One region of the Heyndrickxia sp. FSL K6-6286 genome, then DNA from elsewhere that is predicted to be linked to it. Evidence: riboswitches for the same ligand, from Rfam matches in the RefSeq annotation. Region 1 holds a riboswitch; each other region holds the start of a gene.

Region 1 (6,019 bases):
CAGGTATGAGGGAAGATATTTCCCTGACATTTCATCTATAGGTTACACCGATGTTCAAATTGTATCTAGTGGTCCTGATTCAGAATGGGAACAAATTAAAAATGGTTATATTAAAATGATCAATTCTGCCAAAAAGTATATTTTCATGCAAACACCTTACTTTATCCCCGACGATAGTTTATTAAATGCTATAAAAATTGCTATTCTATCTGGTGTCGATGTAAGGTTAATGATCCCTAATAAGCCGGATCATATGTTTGTGTATTGGGCAACCTATTCCTATGTAGGTGAGCTATTGAAAACTGGTGCAAAGGTTTATATTTATGATAATGGATTCATTCATGCGAAAATGTTAGTGGTCGATGGGAAAATTGCGACTGTCGGAACAGCAAATATTGATAATCGAAGTTTCCGATTAAATTTTGAGGTTAATGCATTTTTATATAGTCATCATATTTCAAAGAAACTCGAAAAAATATACATGGATGATATGGGAAAATCAAAGGAATTAACATTAGAAGAATATCTATTACGTCCGAAATGGATTCGTTTTAAGGAGTCCATTTCTAGATTATTATCTCCGATTTTATAACGTTACGAAAAGAGGGTTGCCCGAGAAATGGGTAGCCCTCTTTTTGTTGTTTGTAAACTGATTTTGACAAAAGTCTACAGAAGGCGTACAATTTAAAATATTTTAACTTTAGTGTCAATTACTTAACTAAATGGATATGGGGTGCTAATTGAATGGAGAAATCATTTGAAACAGCAATTGTACATAATTCTTTAATAAATACCTCGAATATACATAGTAAAACAACACCAATATATCAGACCTCTGCATTTACGTTTCAATCATTGGAGGCATTAGAAGAGTTTTATCAAGGGAATATTCCATATCTCTACTCCCGGACTGGTAACCCAAATACAGATGAATTAGGACAAGCTGTTGCAAGATTAGAAGGTGCACCTGATGGTGTTGCTACATCCTCAGGACTCTCCGCTATTTTAGCAGGGATATTAGCTGTCGCCTCTGCTGGCGATCATATTGTTGCGGCAGATGATATATATGGCGGAACCCATCATTTATTAAAACACGAATTAAAGGAACTTGGAATTGAAACCACATTTATCCCTTTTAAAGATGCTTCAATGATTCGAAAGGCGATTCGATCAAATACAAAGCTTCTTTATTCCGAAACAGTAACCAACCCATTTTTACGGATAGAAAACGTGACTGAATTGGTTCGAATCGCAAAGGAATTTCAGCTTTGCACAATGGTAGATAATACATTCGCAACTCCATATTTATTGCAGCCTTTTAAGGACGGAGTGGATATTGTGGCTCATAGCGCAACGAAATATATAGGTGGGCACAGTGATGTAACCGCTGGCGTAGTTGTTGGAGCAGAAGCATTGATGGCAAAAGCAAGACAAAAGGTAGTTAATTTGGGTACAAATTTAAGTCCCTTTGAAGCATGGCTTACTAGTAGAGGGTTAAAAACACTTGCATTAAGAATGGAGCGCCAAGCAACTAATGCTCAACTGTTAGCAGAAAGCCTAACGAATCATTCCAATGTAAAAAAAGTTTACTATCCAGAAAATCTATCAACTAAGGGAAATGGTGCGATAGTTACAATTGAATTAGGAGAAGCTGTAGATATTCATCAGTTTTTTTCCTCTTTAGGCTGGGTAAAACTTGTTCCTACATTAGCAGGAGTGGAAACAACTGTATCCTATCCGTTTGGAACATCTCATCGTAGTCTTACTTTAGAGGAGCAAGAAAGCATAGGAATCAATCAGTGGGTTATTCGCATTTCGGTAGGAATAGAAGATTCAGCAGATATTATTAAGCAATTTAAGCGTGCGATAGAAGCCGCATTATAAGATTGGTATCAAGTTTAGTATCGTTTGCTACTTTGATAAAAAGTCATGCCTTTTCACTTAGCGGCTGTTTTAAAGGGATGAAAGAAATATCCACTAAAAAGTTTTTTTAATAGAAAAAAGGTTGACGAACTATTCATCCATCTTTTATAATGCAAAACAAGAGCAATTTAAAATTTTCTAAATTTAATAATCACTCTTATCGTGAGCGGCGGAGGGACTAGGCCCTTTGAAGCCCGGCAACCTTCAAGCATTCGTGCTTGAAAAGGTGCTAATTCCTACAGATCAATTAGATCTGAAAGATAAGGGGAGGAACTGATATAATAAGCCCTCTTCTTATGAAGAGGGTTTTTTGTTTCCCCTCATTCCATACTTCTCAAATCCCACAACAGAGGAATTACTCAATGAACCTTACCTAGTTTAAGCGGCTTAATGTTATTAGCCATTGAATGTTATTTAGCCTCACCTGAATAATAAAAAGATCTAGGAGGAATTCAAAATGACAAATGAAAACTATCAACCAGAAACGTTATTACTTCATGGGGGACAGGAGCCTGATCCAACGACAGGTTCACGGGCTGTTCCTGTTTATAAGACGACATCCTATGTTTTTAAAGATACAGATCATGCCCAAGGGTTATTTGCCCTTGAACAACCTGGCTATATTTATACAAGAATTGGCAATCCAACGGTTGATGTATTTGAGCAGCGTATTGCCCTTTTGGAAGGGGGAACAGCAGCTGTTGCACTTTCATCAGGGATGGCCGCCATTGCTTTTTCTATTTTAAATATTGCTAGTGCAGGAGATGAAATTATCGCTGCTGGAAATCTTTATGGCGGGACTTTTAATCTCTTTGCAACGACGCTTCCTAGATATGGGATTCAAGTGAAATTTGTTGATGCAACTGATCCGGAAAATTTTCGGGAAGCAATCACACCAAAAACGAAAGCTCTTTTTGCAGAAATTATTGGCAATCCAAGCCTACATGTTTTAGATGTTGAGGCAGTAGCAAATGTTGCCCATGAAAATGGAATTCCGTTGATCATAGATAATACCTTCGGAACACCATATCTATCTAATCCAATAAAATGGGGTGCTGATATTGTTGTTCATTCCGCTACTAAATGGATTGGCGGACATGGTACGACAATCGGCGGTGTCGTGATTGATGGAGGTAAATTTGATTGGAATAGTGATAAATTCCCTTATTTTAAAGAGCCGGATGAAAGTTATCATGGCCTTCGATATGGCATTGATGTGCCTCAAGCAGCATTTGCCACAAAACTTCGTGTGCAGTTATTGCGTGATTTCGGTGCTAGCTTAAGTCCTGATAGTGCATTCTTATTATTACAAGGTCTTGAAACATTGCATCTACGTGTACAAAAGCATAATGAAAATGCATTGAAGATTGCCCAATTTTTACAAGATCATCCTGCCGTTGCTTGGGTTAATTATACAGGACTAGAGGAACATCCATCATATGAGCTTGCAACTAAATATTTCAAAGGTGGATTTGGTTCCATTGTCAACTTTGGGATTAAAGGTGGTCGGGAAGTAGGAAGAAAAGTCATCGATGAGATAAAATTATGGTCTCATGTTGCAAATGTGGGGGATGCAAAATCTTTAATTATCCATCCTGCATCTACTACCCATCAACAGCTTAATGCAGAGGATCTTAAACTAACAGGTGTAACAGAGGAACTGATTCGCCTTTCGGTCGGCTTGGAAGCAGTAGAGGATTTAACAGCAGATTTAGATCAAGCGATTGTAAAAGCAACAAGTGTCACAGTATAGAAATAGTAAATTTTTGCACAGTCGGTCAGGCGAATAAGGGGGATTTCTTAATGTCAGTCATAAAGGCAGCGCTTTTAGGTTTTGGAACGGTTGGTGAAGGTGTCTATACTGCAATTCACTCCCATCAACAGCAGCTTAATGAACTGCTGGGAGTAAGGGTGGAAATTGTTGCGGTATTGATTCGGGATAAAAATAAAAAGAGACACATTGAGTCGAATATACTTGTCACAACAGATTTCGAAGAGATTCTTAATATACGTGATTTGGATGTAGTTTTTGAAGCGATTGTAGGAGAGGAACCAGGTTACACGTATTTGAAGCAGGCAATTGATAAGGGCATCCATGTGATTACAGCTAATAAGGTCATGTTTGCAAAATATGGGCAGGAATTAATTCATAAAGCAAAGCAACGGAATGTAAAACTTGCATTTGAAGCAACAACGGCTGGTGGGGTTCCAATTATAAGAACCATCCAACGATTGCTGCAAGTTAATCGAATTACAAAGGTTCAAGGGATACTAAATGGCACCTCAAATTTTATTTTGACAAAAATGAGAGAGAACAAGTTGTCATTCGAGGCAGCTCTTCATTTAGCACAGCAAAAAGGCTATGCGGAGGCTGACCCGACGAATGATATTAGTGGAAAAGATGCCTTTTGTAAATTAATGATATTAAGTCAACTTGTATTTGGTGAACAGCCATGCTGGTCTGAAGTGAAAATTGAAGGAATCACTTCGATTTCCCAGCAACAAATAGAAGAAAAAGAGCATCAAGGTCAAAGATATAAACATATTGCGGAGATTTATAAAGAAGGCAAGCTGATAAAAGCTTCTGTGAAGCCGATTATTGTGGACAGTAATCACCCACTGTACTCGATTGAAGGTGTCGAAAATGCCATTGCACTAGAAGCAAGCTTGGTTGGAAATATTACATTACAAGGACCTGGAGCTGGGAAAATGCCTACAGCGAGTGCGATGATTGAGGACTTTGCTGAAATAGTCCAACACCAACAGTTACAGGAGAAAATCCCTGCATTGCAAATGTAAAACTGGCGACTTCGCCAGTTTTTTTATTTAGGAAATGACAACTATTTAGAAATACTTTTTATCTATCGCCTAGCCCACCTCTGAGATCAAGAAACCAATAATGTAGTTGTTGATTTTAAGAATATGAGTACTTGTCGAGGGCTTATTAAGGTGCACGACTGGATTTGTTGAATATCCTGGTTATGAAAGTTTCATAACTCGTCCTTTTCTCACATATATTGAAGAATAGGCTTACAAACTATGCGGAACCAATCTTACTCCCTTAGCGGAAGGATCCGTCAGCATGCTTTTTAAGAGAGGGGGACGCTTATGAAACGGAAATGGATGGCAGTGATGGTCTCAGGTGCATTAATAACAGGTGCAAGTGGAACATATGTCGGAATGAAATGGTTTGAAGCAGAGGATGTTCAAATAAATGAACAATCAAAGGACGAGCATTTTCTGGAATCTACAAATAGCAAGGGGCAATCCCTTCCAGATTTAGCGAAAATCGCCCAAGCGTATAATCTCATCAAAGGTTCTTATGTTGAGGAAGTGGATGATCAACAACTAGTTGAAGGGGCAATACAAGGTATGGTGAGTACTTTAGATGATCCATACTCGATATATATGGATGCCAAAACAGCTTCCAAATTCAATCAAACATTAGAATCTTCATTTGAAGGAATTGGAGCAGAGGTAACCGCAAAAGATGGAAAAATCCTAATTGTTTCCCCATATAAAAATTCCCCTGCAGAAAAGTCGGGGTTAAAACCGAAAGATGAAATTATCAAAATCGATGGGGAAAGTATTGAAGGTCTGGATTTGTATCAAGCTACAACAAAGATTCGCGGAAAAAAAGGAACGACAGTAACGCTTGATATTAAGAGGGAAGGAGTTAGTAAAGCCCTTCAATTTAAGGTGAAGCGTGATGAAATCCCGATGGAAACAGTATTTGCAAGTATAAAGTATGAAGGGAATAAACCGATTGGTTACATTGAGATCACGCAGTTTTCCAAAGATACCGCAAAAGATTTTAAAAGAGAATTGAAAAAACTTGAAAAACAAAATATGAAAGGATTAATTATTGATGTAAGAGGAAATCCGGGAGGGCTTTTGCTTAGTGTTCAAGAGATTTTAGATACACTTGTAACGAGTCAAAAGCCTTATTATCAAATCCAACAGCGAGATGGTGAGAAGCTACCCTACTACTCAAACCTGGAGAAAAGTAAACCGTATTCGATTGCTGTCCTCGTAGATGAGGGGAGTGCATCAGCATCGGAAATTCTTGCAGGTGCATTGAAGGAAGCAGAAGGGT
Region 2 (6,019 bases), 1.3 Mb from region 1:
TAATCAGCAGCGCAAATAAATGTATTCAAGGTGTACCTGGCTTTGGCTTTGTTATTGCTAAACGTGAGAAACTACTAGCATGTAAGGGGAACTCTCAAAGTCTATCATTAGATTTATATGATCAATGGGTAGAAATGGAGAAGGATGGAAAATGGCGCTACACCTCACCAACACATGTAGTGGCTGCCTTTTCTAAAGCAATTGATGAATTAATAGAAGAAGGCGGCATTCCAGCAAGATTTGCCCGGTATCAAACTAATAATCGTATGTTAAGAGAGAGACTTGCCAAGATAGGAATTCATGCCTATATTACAGATGATAAACAATCGCCGATTATTACAACCTTTCTTTTCCCAAATGAGAAATTCAACTTTGAAGAATTCTATTCCTATACAAAGGAGAGAGGCTTTGTCCTCTATCCAGGAAAACTAACCGATATAGATACCTTCCGCATTGGGAATATTGGTGAAATTTATGAAGAAGATATCCTAGCATTGTGTGAAATTATTGAAGAATATATGGGAGTGATGGTAAAGTGAATAAAATTGAAGGAGTAATTTTGGATTGGGCAGGAACAACGGTGGATTTCGGCTGCTTTGCACCAGTAAATGTATTTATTGATATTTTTAAACATGCAGGTGTTGATGTGACAATGGAGGAAGCAAGAGCACCGATGGGATTGCTTAAGATTGACCACATTCGTGCCATGCTGTCGATGCCTAGAATCTCTCATTTATGGAAGGAGAGATTTGGCAGAGAGTTTAATGAACAAGATGTAGAGAAATTATATGCTGAATTCGAGCCTGCACTCATGTCATCCTTAGCTGAGTATACAGATCTCATTCCTGAGGTGATTGAGGCCGTTCAAACTTTAAGAAGCCAAGGATTGAAAATCGGTTCAACAACAGGTTACACACAATCCATGATGGATGTTGTTGTACCTAATGCACACAAAAAAGGGTATAGTCCAGATTTTTATATCACTCCTGATGGTACCAATTCTCTGGGAAGACCTTATCCTTATATGATTTATCGAAACATTGAAGCATTGAAATTATCAGCATCCTGGAAGGTAGTAAAAGTTGGAGATACGACCTCAGACATAAAAGAGGCGGTTAATGCTGGCGTTTGGTCAGTCGGCGTCATAATAGGTAGTTCCGAAATGGGGCTAAGTTTATCTGAATATGATGCCTTATCCGAGGTAGATCAAGAGAAGGCCATCTCTAGAACAGAACAAACTTTTTTACAAAGCGGGGCAGATTTTACAATAAAAACAATGGGAGAACTACCTGAATTAATTGAAAAAATTAACAGTCTTATCTCGGAAGGTAAGAAGCCTAGTGCAGGTTTAACGTACTTAGTGGAGGGGATTTATTGAAATCAATATCAAAAAAGAATAAGATATTTATTTTATTATTTATAATGCTTTAATGTGTTGCTTGCTTCTTTGATATTAAATATAAAGGATTATTCTTCCAACTACTACCTAATTCGATTCAATCATATTTAGCCGGTTTTTTTTAATAACCTCTTTTGTAAAATTAATTTCTTTCCTAGCTAGCCTTGATGGAGAAGCTCTGATGAGTAATAAAAGGACCGGGCATTTTTTGCCCGGTTTATCTTATGTAAGTGAAACTATTGTCCCCAGACCTCTTTTGCGATACGTACTACATGGCGTAATTTACTCCATTGTTCTTCTTCTGTTAGGATATTTCCTTCTTCAGTAGAAGCAAATCCACATTGCGGACTCAAACAAAGTTGATTAATATTCACATATTTTGTTGCTTCTTTAATCCGTCCTATAATTTCATCTTTATCTTCGAGTTCAGGAGTTTTAGATGTGATGAGTCCCAATACCACATGTTGATCTTTAATGAATCGTAATGGTGTAAAATCTCCAGATCGTTCATTATCATATTCTAAGAAGAAGGCATCTACATTAACACGTGAAAATAACTCTTTTGCAATGGGTTCATATCCACCTTGATACAGCCAGGAAGATTTGAAATTTCCACGACAAATATGCAGGGTAATTGCCATATCCTCGGGTTTGTTGGCTACAGCTTCTACAGTAATATCAGCAAATTTTTTCACAAGCTCATCCGGATCGAATCCTTGTGATTTTATTTTATCTCGGAAAGCATCACTGAACAATGCTCCCCAGCTTGTATCATCTAATTGTAAATAGCGGCAACCTGCATCATAAAATGTTTGAATGGCATCTTGATACACTTTAATAATATCGTTAGCTACCTCATCAAATGAAGGATATGAAGGATTATTTAAATATGGTTCACTTCCAACTACACCCGAGTAGAAAATCATATTAGGGCCTGGAATTGTAATTTTCGCAATATGATCACCGGCAATGCTTTTCAAATACGTGAAGTCTTCTAAAAAAGGATGATCCTTAGGGAAACTTAATTTCGAATCAACTGTATATGCTTCTGCCTTATTCATCGCTCCATTAAATGCACCAGTGATGTCTATTTCATAAACACGAATCCCCTCAATAGCTCTGATAAAATCTAAGTGCCACCATCTTCTTCTGAATTCACCATCTGTCACTGCCGTTAGTCCTACTTCTTTTTGCTTTTCAACAATTCTAGCAATCTCAATGTCTTCTAATGCACGTAATGCTTCCTTCGTTATTTGGCCATTCTTATATTGAGCCCTGGCATCTTTAAGTGCTTGTGGACGCAAGAAGCTCCCAACATGGTCTGCTCTAAATGGTGCTTTCTTAATTGTATTAATCAAATTGGACAACCCCTCTAAAGTTAAATTAGTTTTTTTCTTAGCTTTTTCAGGGTACAAAAAAACCCTTCTTAAAAAAGAAGAGATTAAAATCATGGATAATTACTCTTCTTATCTTCAAGCAAAACGCTACTGGAATTAGCACAGTACAAAAATGTCTGTTGCTGAGATATCTCAGGGCCAGTCCCTCCATCTCTCTAAATAAGAAAGTGACAAATTTAATTATTAATTATCAATTTACCTGTATATTCAGAGAATGTCAATTTTCCGGTGCGAATAAGTATGATGGAACTCATATTCATCATATGGGAAGGGGCTTTTATTGAGGGAAACGTTATCTCGGTATACAAATAATCAGTTTATTCAAGAAGAAAAGGAAAGAACTATTAGTGGACTCCTGCAAAATTATCATATTCATAATCAAAGAGAGGTCATATAGTAAAGAACATTTTAGTTGTGATGAGTGGTTTTGTTTATTTATATTAATATAATTTTTTGGAGTCGACGATCGATTATGACTAGAACCATTCCGATAAATGGAGCCAAAAACAGGTTAAATGATGTGGATTGTTTCTCCATTTTTTACGTAATTTTAGATATCTTATCACTCTCATACAATAGTGATATTTAAATCTATAAATAATAGTGATATACTATAATTAGGAATGAATTGATACAGAAAAGGTGTGTGTGATCAGGTCGCGCCTTGGCTTGCTTGTTACGCCGAAGAAGGAGCGTCTACATCCTTTTTTGCAAATCTAACGGTATAAGGGACGATAAAAATGAGTAACAGACAAACTAAAACAGACGTTATCTTAATTGGTGCCGGAGTCATGAGCGCGACTTTGGGATCATTACTGAAAGAATTAGCACCGCAATGGGAAATTAAAGTATTTGAGAAACTAGCAAATCCAGGGGAAGAAAGCTCTAACGAATGGAATAATGCGGGTACAGGGCATTCTGCACTGTGTGAGCTTAATTATACAACTGAAAAAGCTGATGGATCTATCGATATTACGAAAGCGATTAAAATCAATGAGCAGTTTCAGCTTTCAAGACAGTTTTGGTCTTATCTTGTAAACCGTGAACTGATTCATAATCCACAAGACTTTATCATGCCAATTCCTCATATGAGTCTAGTCCAAGGGGAAAAAAATGTAACGTTTTTGAAAAAGCGTTTTGAAGCGCTTTCAAATAATCCGTTGTTTCAAGGAATGGAATTCTCTGATGATCCGGATAAACTAAAGGAATGGATTCCACTTATTATGGAAGGTCGTACCGATAATGAACCAATAGCAGCAACCAAAATTGACTCTGGAACAGATGTTAACTTTGGTGCTTTAACACGCATGTTATTTGACCATTTAAAGAGTCTAGACGTTGAGATTAACTATAAGCACACGGTAAAAGATATTAAACGTACAAACGAAGGCTTATGGGAAGTGAAAGTACACAATATTGAAAGCGGTAGTACTGAATACCATACAGCTAAATTTGTCTTTATCGGCGGTGGAGGCGGAAGTCTACCATTATTACAAAAAACCGGAATTCCCGAATCTAAGCATATCGGAGGCTTCCCGGTCAGTGGCTTATTTATGGTTTGTAATAATCCTGAAATTGTTGAACAGCATCATGCAAAGGTATATGGTAAAGCGAAGGTTGGCGCACCTCCAATGTCTGTTCCACATCTTGACACACGATATATCGACAATAAGAAATCATTGTTATTTGGACCATTTGCCGGCTTTTCACCGAAGTTTTTGAAAACGGGTTCAAACTTAGATTTAATCCTTTCTGTAAAACCTAATAATGTATTGACGATGTTGGCGGCAGGCTTCAAAGAGATGGCATTAACAAAGTATCTAATCCAGCAAGTATTGTTATCGAATGAAAAGCGTTTGGAAGAGCTAAAAGAGTTTATCCCGAATGCTAAACTTGAGGATTGGGATATCGTCGTTGCTGGACAACGTGTGCAAGTAATTAAAGATACGGAGACAGGCGGTAAAGGTACACTACAATTTGGTACCGAAGTTGTTACTGCATCGGATGGTTCGGTAGCTGCATTGCTTGGTGCTTCACCGGGTGCTTCTACTGCTGTTCATGTTATGCTTGAAGTATTAGAAAAATGCTTCCCGCAATACATGATGGAATGGGAGCCGAAACTAAAAGAAATGATCCCTTCTTATGGTATGTCTTTAATGGAAAATCCAGAGCTTTTACAAGAAATTCATACCTCAACAGCACAAGCACTTGGGCTAAGTCAACAAGAATTAGCTTATAGTTAAGAACGAATAAAGAATCTTTGATCTATCATTAGATTAAGGATTCTTTTTTTGTGTTTAGAGAGGTAAAAATTTATGATGAAGAACATTTGTGTGAGTTTAATAGTTGGTTTTGTCGTGCTAGAGGATCATTGTCTTTCATAACCGAAATAAAGTAAGTTATTTTAGAAGTTTTTGTTAACCTTTTAGGGATTGAAACGTTTTAATGGTGGGAGGTCCGAAATGAATGATTCCATGATGGGAAAAAAACTTAACGAAGTACTAAAATTTGTTTACTCTTATCTATTAAAAATGGGTGCTTCAAAGGAAGATGCAGAAGATATTATTCAAGATACTGCATATAAATTCTTACAATATATTGATTCTGTCGGAATTTCTAATGTACAAAGCTGGCTGTTTAGAGTAGCAATTAATCAATATTATGATATGACCCGAAAGAATTCTAGACGGAGAGAAATTTTATTGTTCAACTTACAAGAATTATTTGAGGAAGAGACGCCAGAAAAATTACTTTTACAAAGTGAATTAGAGAAAGACATCCATGAACTGTTAAACAAATTAAAACCGAAGCATCGTCAATTACTTCTTCTTAAATATAGTACCGGATTGAAAATAAATGAAATAGCAGATCTATTAGGTATGAAAGTAGGATCGGTTAAGACAATTCTACACAGAGCCAGGTGCGAATTTATTGAACAATATAGGAGGTATGGTAATGAATAAAGAAAATGAATTTTTACCAAAAGATTTAGAGTTTGAGAAATTAGTAAAAAAGGCAAAGAGACGTTCAATGACAAAAATGGTGTTGATTTCATTAATTATAAGCTTAATCGTATTTACTGGTTTATATCTTATGGGTGATAAGATTATGAATATGAAAATAGAAAATGAATTTATAATGGATTCAACTTGGAATGAGATTTTAGGAGCAAATGTTGAAGAAGTAAAGGGAACAACTTATAACTATTCTCCAATATCAGCAA
Region 3 (6,019 bases), 810 kb from region 1:
TTGAAGCAACCAAAAAAATATTTATATGTAGTCATGAGTTCCTCCTTATTTATTGGTGGTTGTACCTATATAGGTTTAGGTTTAACAAAAGCAATCATCGTCGCCTTATTGATTGAGACAATTGCCGGAATCGTCATGCCATTTTGGAATGTTTTTAGTACCACGCTATATCAGCGGCTTGTCCCTGAAACAATTTTAGGTCAGGTGATGTCCGTCCGTTTTCTTTTAACAAAAGCAGTTGTTCCTTTAGGGATTGTTTATGGGACTTTCGTTGCTACAAAAATTAGTCTACCCTTTTTATTTTTATCGATTGGAGGAATTATTTGTTTCGTCTCTGGATTGGGTTTATGTTATCTAGTTATGTATTCTTCAAAACGCGAACATGTAATCCAGTGATTTATGGTATTGGCAAATAGCTGTTCTTCTTTTCATTGTGGGGAATATAAATTTTATAGTGGGATGTGGAAGGAGGATAGATGAAAATTACTCATGTTTGAAATAACAAACATTAACTTAGATCATATAAAAATTAACTCTTCGGATCATGGAAGTTCAATTTCTTTCGGTTCAACAGTGATGATTGGCAAGAGAGTATATGCAAAGAAAAATCAAGCATTTGGTCAAAATGTAGCTGATTCTATCATTCATATTACTCCAGTTAGTATGACTATTGACGATGATATTGAGGATATGTTTAGTAGCAAACATTCGTTATAAAAAACATGGTGTTTGCTAGATTATTCCTTCCTAAAAGGGGGAGATTCGATGATATTTGCTCCAGTTACAATTAACTTTCAAACCTTAAAAGTAAATTCCCTTGATCATTCTGCAGTGTTAAATATGGGAACGAATCAATATTTAGATGTTTTTGTTTCATATAAGAGAAATCAAGGAATTGGTGAACAAAATGGTGATTTTGTTCAAATGCTACTACCAGTTTCAGCGGTAGCTGATTCAGATATTCTCGATTCACCATCGGTCAAAAATAGTCTTATATAAGGCTGTTGCCTTATAGTTTGTTGCCTTTGTAAAAGCCTAACTGCCGGCTTTTACACCCATAAAGGATTCAGCAATTTTAATGGAGTTTGTAGCTCTTTTGAAATGAAAAGCGCAGCGGTCTTCAGATGATAGTTATTTACTAAAACATTACTAAACTGCAAAATTGTTTAAGGAAAGAGCCAATATAAATGACAGAAGCTTTGAGAGTGGTTATCAATGTTCTTTTTCACACCAACAGTTGTAAATATGCTAGGCTTTAAGATTAATTCAGTGGATAATTCATCTGTAATTAATGCTGGCCCCGTTCAAGCCATTGACCAGTTTACTTCATATAAGCGGAACCAGGCATTCGGAGAACAGAATGGGGATTTTTCTTTAATGAATCTCCCCTTATCCTCTGTTGTTGATCCGGATATTAGTGATAGTGCAACTGCCAAAAACAGTTTTATTTAGTATATGGATGTGTAAAAGCACGATAATGAGTGCTTTTACACATGAAATATACTCTCAAGTACAACCAAAGGATCATAATATGGTCTTCCGAATTCGCTACCGGTATAGTAGAATTCAGGATTCTCCAGATAACTAAATAATGTGTTTTCCTTTTTTATTTCCCATTTTAACTGTTCTTCTTCAGTGTCAAACTGATATGATGCGGACCGTGTTGGTGTTTTGTATTTAACAGATATGGAGGCAATCGTTTCTCTATCCTTTAATATAAATATAGTCGGGTCGCCCTTTGAAAAAGCAGTAAACTCTAAGGAATCGAAAGCTGCGCGAACAGTCAAGTGACCTGCGTTTACAACAAGCCCTCTTTCTCTAAAATAATCTTCAAAGGCATCTAAAAAATCCTGAACTTTTTCTTTCAATATCGGTTGAATATTATTCTCCAATAATTTACTATTTAGTTCTTTTATTTTATTTAATTCGAATGTTAATTTTTCTAAATCACTTTTGCTCATGATTATCAAGCTCCTTATGATTGTTAAATATATTTTACCAAAAATTCTCCTCCATGATGTTATTTGTCTCTAATAGAATAGGTTAAGAATAAGAGAACCTTTCATGACACCGAGATAAGAACTACAAACTTCATAATAACACTGAACCTTTTATTAGGAGAAAAGCCGGCAATAGGGCTTTGCAAAGCAACAAACTATCTGAACAGCTTTTGGTTCAAAGGAAACGAGTCTTGAGGCATTGAAAATGATTGCATCTATTTGATACATACTAAATTTTTTTATGTCTATTGGTTCATTATCCATGAGTATGCATAATGTATGAATGGAGGTGGGGAAAGTGGCATATGAAATTCATGTATCAACAGCAAAACGCCGTTTGACATTGTTGAATGCCGGAAGAGTTGTCAAAACCTATCCAATCGGGGGGGGGAAGATGCTGACCCCTACACCTAAAGGGGTATATACAATCATCAATAAACAGCCAAATCCAGGAGGTCCATTCGGTATCATGTGGATGGGATTATCGAAGCCGCACTATGGAATACACGGGACTAATAATCCTGCCTCAATTGGGAAGCTGGTTTCACATGGGTGTATTCGAATGTACAATAAGGATGTTCTTTCCCTTTCGAAAATTGTTCCGATAGGCACTAAGGTGAGGATAAGCCGAAATTAGTGGTTAAAAAGTATCCACTAGGTCGAGTCCACAGACTTCATTCAAAAAAATTATTTAAGAAAAATAAAAAAAGATATTGACTTATATTATATTTCGGAATATTATTGAACATAATTAATTGAACAAAAATTAAATAAAATGACTATTACTTATCCAGAGAGGTGGAGGGACTGGCCCTGCGAAGCCTCGGCAACGGGTTTGCTATTTTGCAAATACCGTGCTAATTCCTGCAAGCTGATTGTTTTATCAGCTTGAAAGATAAGAAGTAGAGCGGTTAATATAAACCCTTCTTCTTATCTGTGTGCGGATAAGAAGAAGGGTTTTTTTGTTCTTGAGAGGAGAATACAACATGATTAAGTTTGAAGGTGTAAGTAAGGTTTTCCAGTCAAAAGGCAGAGAAGTTGCAGCTGTGCAGGATGTCTCCTTGTCGATTGAAAAAGGGGAAATATTTGGGGTCATCGGCTTCAGTGGAGCCGGGAAAAGTACCCTACTTAGGCTGGTAAATCTATTAGAACGACCAACAACTGGAAAAGTGATTGTCAATGATCAGGAAAATTTATCGCTTACAGAGAAGGAACTCAGGATGATGAGGCAAAGAATTGGAATGATCTTTCAGACCTTTAATCTATTTAACTCCCGAACGGTGTTTGGAAATGTTGCTTATCCATTAAAACTTGCGAAAGTGCCAAAACAGGAGATTAATCGTAGAGTAACAGAACTATTACAATTTGTAGGATTAGCAGATAAGGCGAAGTATTATCCTGAACAATTGTCTGGTGGTCAGAAACAGCGGGTAGGTATTGCAAGAGCACTTGCTACATCCCCAGATATTCTTATCTGTGATGAGGCTACCTCTGCATTAGATCCAGAAACTACTAGTGATATTTTGAATCTGTTAAAAAAGGTAAATGAAGAGTACAATGTGACCATTCTATTAATCACCCATGAAATGCAAGTCATTCGCAATATATGTGACAGAGTAGCAGTGATGGAAAACGGAAGGGTCATAGAGGAAGGATCGGTTTTTGATATTTTCACGAATCCAAAAACACAAACAACTAAGAATTTTATTAGTTCTGTTTTAAATGACAAAATCTCTTCTAAACTATTTGAAAAATTACGATCTAACCCATTAAGTCGCTTATACAGATTAGTTTTTACTGGGGAAGAGACAAGTAAACCGTTGCTTTCTGATATTGCGAAGTCCTATCAAGTAGATGTTAATATCATTTACGGCAATATTAGCGAGTTACAGGAAGTGCTTTTTGGCCAGCTTATCGTTGAATTACAAGGGACAGATCATGAAGTTGATAAGGCAGTGAAGCATTTAGAAAGATTTGTACAAATAAAGGAGGTTACAACTCATGCAAGTTGATTGGAGTACATTTTGGCCCAGAGTAGTGCAGGCATCGGGTCAAACAGTGACTATGGTTATTTTTACATTAATCTTTTCAACAATCATTGGAACGATTATTGGTTTACTCCTTTTCGTCACTCGAAAAGGCAATATTTTAGAAAATAAAACGGTATCTACTATCTTAAATATTTTAATAAATATTATTCGACCGATTCCATTTATTATTTTTCTCGTTGCCATTAGCCCAATTACTAGGATGGTGATGGGGTCAACCATTGGAACAGCTGCAGCTATCTTTCCGATGACAATAGCAGCATCCTTCGGAATTGCACGTGTGGTCGAAAACAATCTTGTATCCATCGATCCGGGAATTATAGAAGCAGCGAAGGCCATGGGGGCAGGTAAGCTACAAATTATCTTCGGGGTATTAATTCGTGAAGCCTTGGGTCCACTAATTTTAGGAATTACCTTTATCACCGTTGGATTAATTGATTTTTCAGCCATGGCAGGTACAGTAGGCGGCGGTGGCCTTGGAGATTTGGCGATGACCTATGGTTATCAACGCTTTGATACGCAAGTGATGATTGTGACAGTTGTGTTATTAATTATTCTTGTACAAATTGCTCAATTTGTTGGCAACTACTTAGCGAGAATTTTCCTTCGTAGATAAAAATAAAGCAATGATAAAAACATCATAAGAAAAGAGGAAATATAAATGAAAAAATCATTTTTACTAAGCATTATTGCAGTAATCACTCTTTCCCTTCTTGCTGCATGTGGCAAAGAAACTAGTGGAAAAGATAGTAAAGTCGTGACGATTGGAGTGACAGGATCGGACGGACAAATGTGGGATATTATTAAGGAAAAGGCAAAAAAAGAGGGTATAACAGTTAAATTGAAGGAATTCTCTGATTATACGATTCCAAATCAAGCACTAGCCGATGGAGATATCGATCTGAATGCCTTTCAGCATATAGCTTTTCTAAACCAATTTAAAGAAGAACATAACCTAGATATTACACCAATTGGAACTACACAAATCGCACCTATGGGAATGTTTTCTGATAAATATAAGAATCCTGATGACATCCCGACTGGAGGAGAAATTGCGATTCCTAACGACCCGTCAAATCAAGCACGTGCTCTATTATTATTACAATCAGCAGGTCTAATTAAATTAAAGGATGATTTTGGTCTATTTGGTGACCCAAGTGGGATTGTAGAAAATCCAAAGAAGCTTAAGATTACACCAGTTGTGGCGCAACAAACACCTCGTGTTCTAAAAGATGTTGCTGCATCAGTCATTAATAATGGGGTGGCCGGCCAAGCTGGTCTTAATATTACAAAGGAATCTATTTATCTCGAGGATCCAAATAGTGATTCGGTAAAGCCATATATTAATATTATTGCTGCACGAACAAAGGAAAAGGATAACAAAATCTATAAAAAAATTCTTGAAATTTATCATAGTAAGGAAGTAGAGGAAGCAATCAAAAAAGATACAAAAGGTGGATCAATCGTGGTTGATATGCCAATTAAAGATCTTGATGGGATTATTAAATAAGGACTAGTCGATTTTTTTAGCATTCACTACCTTTAATTCTGATTAAACATATATGAAAAACAAGAAATAGGAAGGGGAAAAATAATGACAATACAAACAGAAAGTTTAAGAGAAAGTATTGTAAAAAGCATTGAGGATTCAAAGGAGCTATACATTGAGGCAAGCCATAAAATTCACGAAAATCCTGAAATAGGAAATCAAGAGTTCTTTGCAGCAAAGACATTAACAGCTATTCTTGAAAAAGCTGGTTTCGAGGTAACTCGTAATGTTGCAGGGCATGAAACAGGATTTGTTGCACGAAAATCTTCAGCTAAAAAAGGACCTCGAATTGCATTTCTTGCCGAATATGATGCTTTGCCAGGCTTAGGTCATGCTTGTGGTCATAATATCATTGGTACGACAAGTGTAGCAGCGGGGATTGCCTTAGCTGAAGTAATTGATGAAACAGGTGGAGAAGTAGT
Region 4 (6,019 bases), 270 kb from region 1:
ATTTATACATATGATCAACCAGGATTAGGAGTGTATGTTGAACCTATAGTTAAACTGGCTGAAAAATATTTACCTGGGAAAATTGTCAATTTAACGAATTCAACATTTGAAGACTTAAAAATATATTTATCAGATGAACGCCCAGTATGGGTTATTATTAATACAAAGTATCAACAACTTTCGGATTCTTACTTCAAAACATGGTACACCGAAGAGGGACCCATTCGAGTTACTAGTAAGGAACACTCTGTATTAGTCACTGGGTATGATAAGGAATATATTTATTTTAACGATCCACTAACAGGAACAAAAAATAAAAAAGCACCCATTGTCGACTTTAAAAAAGCCTGGGTGCAAATGGGCAGCCAAGCAATTACATTCCAAAATTAGGTCTGTAATCATTGGCTGTTTTTTTATAATGTTGCAGCTGATAGCTTATATTGTTTCTGGAAATCGTATTTCTCTTCAACATACACTGCATGCCAGATCATAAATACAAGAACCGTCCAAATTTTACGGCTATGATCCATTTTTCCTTGACAGTGCTCCTCTAATAAATTCAAAACATAATGTTTATTAATAATATGATCAGTTGCACTTTCATGAATGATTTGTTTCGCCCAATCATTCATTTCATTTTTTAACCAGTGGCGAATTGGGACGGGAAATCCTAATTTCTTTCGATTAAGAACATGATCAGGTACAACCCCTTCAGCCGCTTTTCTTAAAATATATTTGGTTGTATTATTTGCTGTTTTTAAACTAGTTGGTATTTTCGATGCGATTTTAAATACTTCTTTATCTAAAAATGGAACGCGCAATTCCAAGGAATGTGCCATTGTCATTTTATCTGCCTTTAAAAGAATATCTCCACGCATCCATGTATGGATATCAATGTACTGCATACGATCAACCGGATCATATCCTTTTGTTTCTGCATAAAGTGGTTTAGTTATATCTGTATAATCTATACCTGTTCGATACTGAGCTAATAAATCCTTTTTCTCTGCTTCAGTATACATTTTGGCATTTCCAATATATCTTTGTTCCATTGGAGTCACACCGCGTTCAATAAAGCTTTTTCCTTTTACTCCCTCAGGTAAAATTTTTGCTAATGCTTTTAACAAAGATTTTCCAATCGCAGGAATTTTGTCAAACACTTCTAATGATTGCGGTTCACGATAAATATTATATCCACCAAATAGCTCGTCTGCACCTTCACCAGATAATACAACAGTTACATGTTTTCTCGCTTCACGTGCGACGAAATACAATGGAACACATGCAGGATCAGCAAGTGGATCATCTAAATGCCAGATGATTTTAGGAAGTTCTTTCATATATTCTTCAGGTGAGATGATATAACTAATATTCTCAACACCTAATTTTTCTGCTGTTTCCTTAGCCACATCAATTTCACTAAACCCATTATGTTCAAAACCAACTGAAAATGTTTTAATGTTCGGATGATATTGCTTGGCAATAGATGCGATAATTGAAGAATCAATACCTCCAGATAAGAAGGATCCTACCGGAACATCACTTCGCATATGGACGTTTACTGAATCAAATAATACATCCCTAATTTCTTTAACAAATTCATCCTCTGATTTTTGAACTGGTTGGAAAGAGGCTTTCCAATAACGTTCAATCTTCATCTTCTCTCCAGGCTTTTTCGTAAAATAATGTCCTGGTTCTAATTTTTTTATTCCTTTTGTCATTGTTTCTGGTTCAGGAACAAATTGATAGGTCATATAATGTTGTGCTGCATCATAATTAAGCTCTTCATGGTCCATTGCAAGTAGAATACTTTTCTTCTCTGATGCAAAGAATGTCCGTTTTTCTTCTTCACGATAGAAAAATGGTTTAATGCCGAATGGATCGCGAGCACCAATTAAAACTTGCTCTTGTTTATCCCAAATCGTAAAAGCAAACATTCCCCTAAGTTTCTCCACCGCTTTTTCTTTATAATGACTATAAAGAGCAATAATTACTTCTGTATCTGAAGAAGTTTCAAAAGTAAGTCCCATCTCAATTAGTTCATTTCTGAGCTCAACATAATTATATATTTCACCATTAAAAATAATCCAATAGCGCTCATTTTCATAGGTTAATGGCTGGTGTCCACTTTCTATATCAATAATACTTAATCTGCGGAAACCAAATTGGATATGCTCATCTTCAAAAAAACCTTCATCATCTGGTCCACGATGTGTAATAATATCATTCATATTCTTAAAAAGCTGTCTATCCGAATCTCTTAAACCAATCTCTCGGTCATGAATACAACCAACAAATCCACACATTTATGTATGTCACCTACTCCATTTCTAATTAACATACTTTATTAAAGGCCAACCGCCTTTTAAAAATACACTCCACTATACTATCATTATTTTACTTTTTTTGCAGTAGACATTATATATATTTTTATGGAAAGAACTACAAGTGAATAACAAACGTGCAAGCATCTTGCTCAGCCCCGCCAAGTTATGGTAACGCTTTTGATTTTCCTTTGGTGAGGTTGTTTGGAATCAGGCTCGACGTAAACAACAATCATGTGATTAATATCTACGGTGCATATTTTCCTTAAGAATAAAAAATGGGGCTACCCATGTAGCCCCATTTCATTCTTTAAAGTGAAAAGTCACGTAATGCTTCTGCTTTGTCTGTTCTCTCCCATGGAAGATCAAGATCATGACGACCGAAATGGCCATATGCAGCTGTTTGCTTGTAAATTGGACGGCGCAAATCAAGCATTTTAATAATCCCAGCTGGACGTAGGTCAAAATGCTTTCTAACTGCTTCGATTAAGATATCCTCTTCAACCTTCCCTGTTCCAAATGTATCAATTGAAATAGACACCGGTTGAGCTACCCCAATCGCGTAAGCAAGTTGAACTTCACACTTATCAGCAAGACCTGCAGCTACAATATTCTTAGCAACATATCTAGCCGCGTAAGCTGCTGAACGGTCAACTTTTGTAGGATCTTTACCAGAGAATGCTCCGCCACCATGACGTGCATAGCCACCATAAGTATCAACAATTATTTTACGACCTGTTAAACCAGCATCACCTTGTGGTCCACCAATTACGAAACGACCAGTCGGATTAATAAAATATTTGGTATTTTCATCGATTAACTCTTTTGGAACTACTGGATTAATCACATATTCTTTCACATTACGTTGAATTTGTTCTAAGCTTATTTCCGGATGATGCTGAGTAGATATGACAATTGTATCAATACGAACAGGTTTGTCATTTTCATCATATTCAACTGTTACCTGGGTTTTAGCATCAGGACGCAAATATGGAAGAATATCCTCTTTACGAACTTCAGAAATTCTTCGTGCTAGCTTATGAGCTAAGGAAATAGGTAATGGCATTAATTCTTTTGTTTCATTACATGCAAATCCAAACATTAACCCTTGGTCACCTGCACCAATAGCCTCAATTTCCTCTTCAGACATCTGACCTTCACGAGCTTCTAATGCTTTATCTACACCCATTGCAATATCTGCAGATTGTTCATCAATAGAAGTTAGCACTGCACATGTTTCTGCGTCAAAGCCATATTTTGCACGAGTATATCCAATTCCTTTAATTGTTTCACGAACAATTTTCGGAATATCCACATATGTACTTGTTGTAATTTCACCAGCAACAAGTACAAGCCCTGTAGTTACAGATGTTTCACATGCTACACGAGCATTTGGATCTTTAGCTAAAATTGCATCTAAAATCCCATCAGAAATTTGATCACAGATTTTATCTGGATGACCTTCTGTTACAGATTCAGATGTGAATAAACGACGCTTTTTTGTCATATTTATTCCTCCCAAAAATTACTTCTATCTATTTTTACGCTTCACGGTACTCATTCCCTAATAGTATGAAATAAACCATAGATTTTATCCTTTAATGTTAAGGAGCAAAATCCTTTTCATGGGTTTAGAAAGACGATATTGTATAAAAGATGGCTTTTCGTATTCTTGTTAAATTTATGCAGAAATTTACCTAATAGCTACAAAGATTAGAATAGAAAAAATAAAACCTTTCCCCGCATGTTTATGAGAGGAAAGGTTAAGATCCATTATCGCGCCTTTCACTCTTATCGTTCAAGGTATTCCCTTGCGTCAGGTTAGCACCATTGCTTTCTAGTTTAGAAAATCTTAAAATTAGATTACACAATCGATAAACATCGGTTATGATCTAACTAAAAAATTCTAACATAGAATGCCGGTTGCTGGGTTTCATCGGGCCTGTCCCTCCACCAGCTCGGGATAAGAGTATCCGTTCAAGGTAAAATATTACGCAATTTGCAAGTTCGTGTCAACATGTTCCTACAAAAATTTTTATTCATCTCTTATTTCCTATTAAATAGATCACGAAATGTATGAAGAAAATATGTCGAAATAATGTTGTTAAAAAAAATGTGCACAAATAGTATAGACTATTAATACAATTGTGTTATACTAATTAACGAATAAAAAACAATCTTTAAATTTTTGAATAAAGGAAGGTTAGTATAATGAAATCTGTCGCATTTTCAAATACATTAGCTGAAATTTTAACTGGAAAAAATGTGTTATCCCAACTATCTGTTCCTCAATTAGTGGAAAAAGTGTTACAACGTAAAGAGGGAAAATTAACATCAACTGGTGCTGTTTGTGCTGAAACTGGTAAATATACTGGCCGCTCCCCTAAAGATAAATATATTGTTGAAGAAGCTTCTACAAAAGATCTTATTGATTGGGGTTCTGTAAACCAACCAATTTCGGAGGAATCATTTGATAAGCTATATAAAAAAGTTAGTAATTATCTTAAGGAACAAAATGAAATATTTGTTTTTAATGGTTTTGCAGGTGCAGATAATAAGAGTCGCTTACCGATTCAAGTAGTAAATGAATATGCATGGCATAATCTATTTGCACATCAATTATTTATCCGTCCAACTGAAGATGAATTACAAACACATCAAGCAGAGTTTACCATATTGTCAGCACCGAATGTGAAAGCGGATCCAACGACCGATGGAACTAACTCTGAAACATTTATCGCTGTTTCATTTGAACGTCGTATAATCTTAATTGGTGGAACTGAGTATGCTGGAGAAATGAAAAAAGGAATTTTCTCCATTATGAACTATCTACTACCTCAAAAAGACATCCTACCTATGCACTGTTCTGCCAATGTTGGAGCAGAGGGTGATGTTGCGTTATTTTTCGGATTATCAGGTACAGGAAAAACTACACTATCCGCTGATCCAAATCGCCGTCTAATCGGGGATGACGAACATGGATGGTCTTCAAATGGAGTTTTCAATATTGAAGGCGGCTGCTATGCAAAATGCATTGGATTAACAAGAGAAAAAGAACCACAAATTTTTGATGCCATTCGCTTTGGTTCTGTCTTAGAAAATGTCGTTATAGATTCAAAAACTAGACTTCCCCTTTATGAGGATGCTACATTAACTGAAAATACACGAGCTGCTTATCCAATTCAAGCGATTGATAATATTATCGAACCGAGTATTGCTGGCCATCCACAAACAATAGTATTTTTAACTGCTGATGCATTTGGAGTGTTACCTCCTATTAGCAAGCTTACGAAAGAACAAGCTATGTATCATTTCCTAAGTGGCTACACTTCAAAATTAGCAGGTACAGAGCGTGGAATTACTTCACCTGAAGCTACATTCTCAACTTGCTTTGGTTCACCATTCCTTCCATTACCTGCAACAGTGTATGCAGAAATGCTTGGTAAAAAGATTGATGAACATGGGGTTCAAGTCTTTCTTGTCAACACAGGTTGGACTGGCGGAGAATATGGTGTTGGTAGCCGAATGAAATTAAGCTATACTCGTGCAATGGTGCAAGCTGCACTTGAAGGTGAATTAACTCATGTTGAAACGTCACAAGATGAAATTTTTGGACTGCATATCCCATTACATGTTCCTGGTGTACCAGATGAAGTGTTAATCCCAAATAAAACATGGACGAATCAACAGGAATA

Evidence for each region. A riboswitch is a leader RNA that binds a small molecule or an ion and turns the genes downstream of it on or off. The one in region 1 is predicted to bind S-adenosylmethionine.
Region 2: linked by a shared signal. The riboswitch ahead of MHI39_RS26035 (5-methyltetrahydropteroyltriglutamate--homocysteine S-methyltransferase) and the one ahead of MHI39_RS06220 (O-acetylhomoserine aminocarboxypropyltransferase/cysteine synthase family protein) in region 1 are both predicted to bind S-adenosylmethionine.
Region 3: linked by a shared signal. The riboswitch ahead of MHI39_RS02395 (methionine ABC transporter ATP-binding protein) and the one ahead of MHI39_RS06220 (O-acetylhomoserine aminocarboxypropyltransferase/cysteine synthase family protein) in region 1 are both predicted to bind S-adenosylmethionine.
Region 4: linked by a shared signal. The riboswitch ahead of metK (methionine adenosyltransferase) and the one ahead of MHI39_RS06220 (O-acetylhomoserine aminocarboxypropyltransferase/cysteine synthase family protein) in region 1 are both predicted to bind S-adenosylmethionine.

Annotation. Positions count from the first base shown of each region.
Region 1 is NZ_CP152029.1:1,249,800-1,255,818, forward strand. It holds gene cls (cardiolipin synthase) at 1-592, shown strand, start outside; gene MHI39_RS06215 (aminotransferase class I/II-fold pyridoxal phosphate-dependent enzyme) at 745-1,884, shown strand; SAM riboswitch class I at 2,078-2,190, shown strand; gene MHI39_RS06220 (O-acetylhomoserine aminocarboxypropyltransferase/cysteine synthase family protein) at 2,381-3,676, shown strand; gene MHI39_RS06225 (homoserine dehydrogenase) at 3,727-4,722, shown strand; gene MHI39_RS06230 (S41 family peptidase) at 5,032-6,019, shown strand, end outside.
Region 2 is NZ_CP152029.1:5,209,834-5,215,852, reverse strand. It holds gene phnW (2-aminoethylphosphonate--pyruvate transaminase) at 1-539, shown strand, start outside; gene phnX (phosphonoacetaldehyde hydrolase) at 536-1,378, shown strand; gene MHI39_RS26035 (5-methyltetrahydropteroyltriglutamate--homocysteine S-methyltransferase) at 1,636-2,754, opposite strand; SAM riboswitch class I at 2,863-2,962, opposite strand; gene MHI39_RS26030 (malate:quinone oxidoreductase) at 3,537-5,039, shown strand; gene MHI39_RS26025 (sigma-70 family RNA polymerase sigma factor) at 5,259-5,759, shown strand; gene MHI39_RS26020 (anti sigma factor C-terminal domain-containing protein) at 5,752-6,019, shown strand, end outside.
Region 3 is NZ_CP152029.1:435,188-441,206, forward strand. It holds gene MHI39_RS02365 (MFS transporter) at 1-396, shown strand, start outside; gene MHI39_RS02370 (hypothetical protein) at 490-717, shown strand; gene MHI39_RS02375 (hypothetical protein) at 766-999, shown strand; gene MHI39_RS02380 (spore germination protein) at 1,216-1,452, shown strand; gene MHI39_RS02385 (hypothetical protein) at 1,488-1,961, opposite strand; gene MHI39_RS02390 (L,D-transpeptidase) at 2,299-2,637, shown strand; SAM riboswitch class I at 2,784-2,902, shown strand; gene MHI39_RS02395 (methionine ABC transporter ATP-binding protein) at 2,987-4,012, shown strand; gene MHI39_RS02400 (methionine ABC transporter permease) at 4,002-4,664, shown strand; gene MHI39_RS02405 (MetQ/NlpA family ABC transporter substrate-binding protein) at 4,710-5,558, shown strand; gene MHI39_RS02410 (M20 family metallopeptidase) at 5,643-6,019, shown strand, end outside.
Region 4 is NZ_CP152029.1:1,516,248-1,522,266, reverse strand. It holds gene MHI39_RS07630 (C39 family peptidase) at 1-390, shown strand, start outside; gene asnB (asparagine synthase (glutamine-hydrolyzing)) at 414-2,306, opposite strand; gene metK (methionine adenosyltransferase) at 2,635-3,831, opposite strand; SAM riboswitch class I at 4,113-4,294, opposite strand; gene pckA (phosphoenolpyruvate carboxykinase (ATP)) at 4,536-6,019, shown strand, end outside.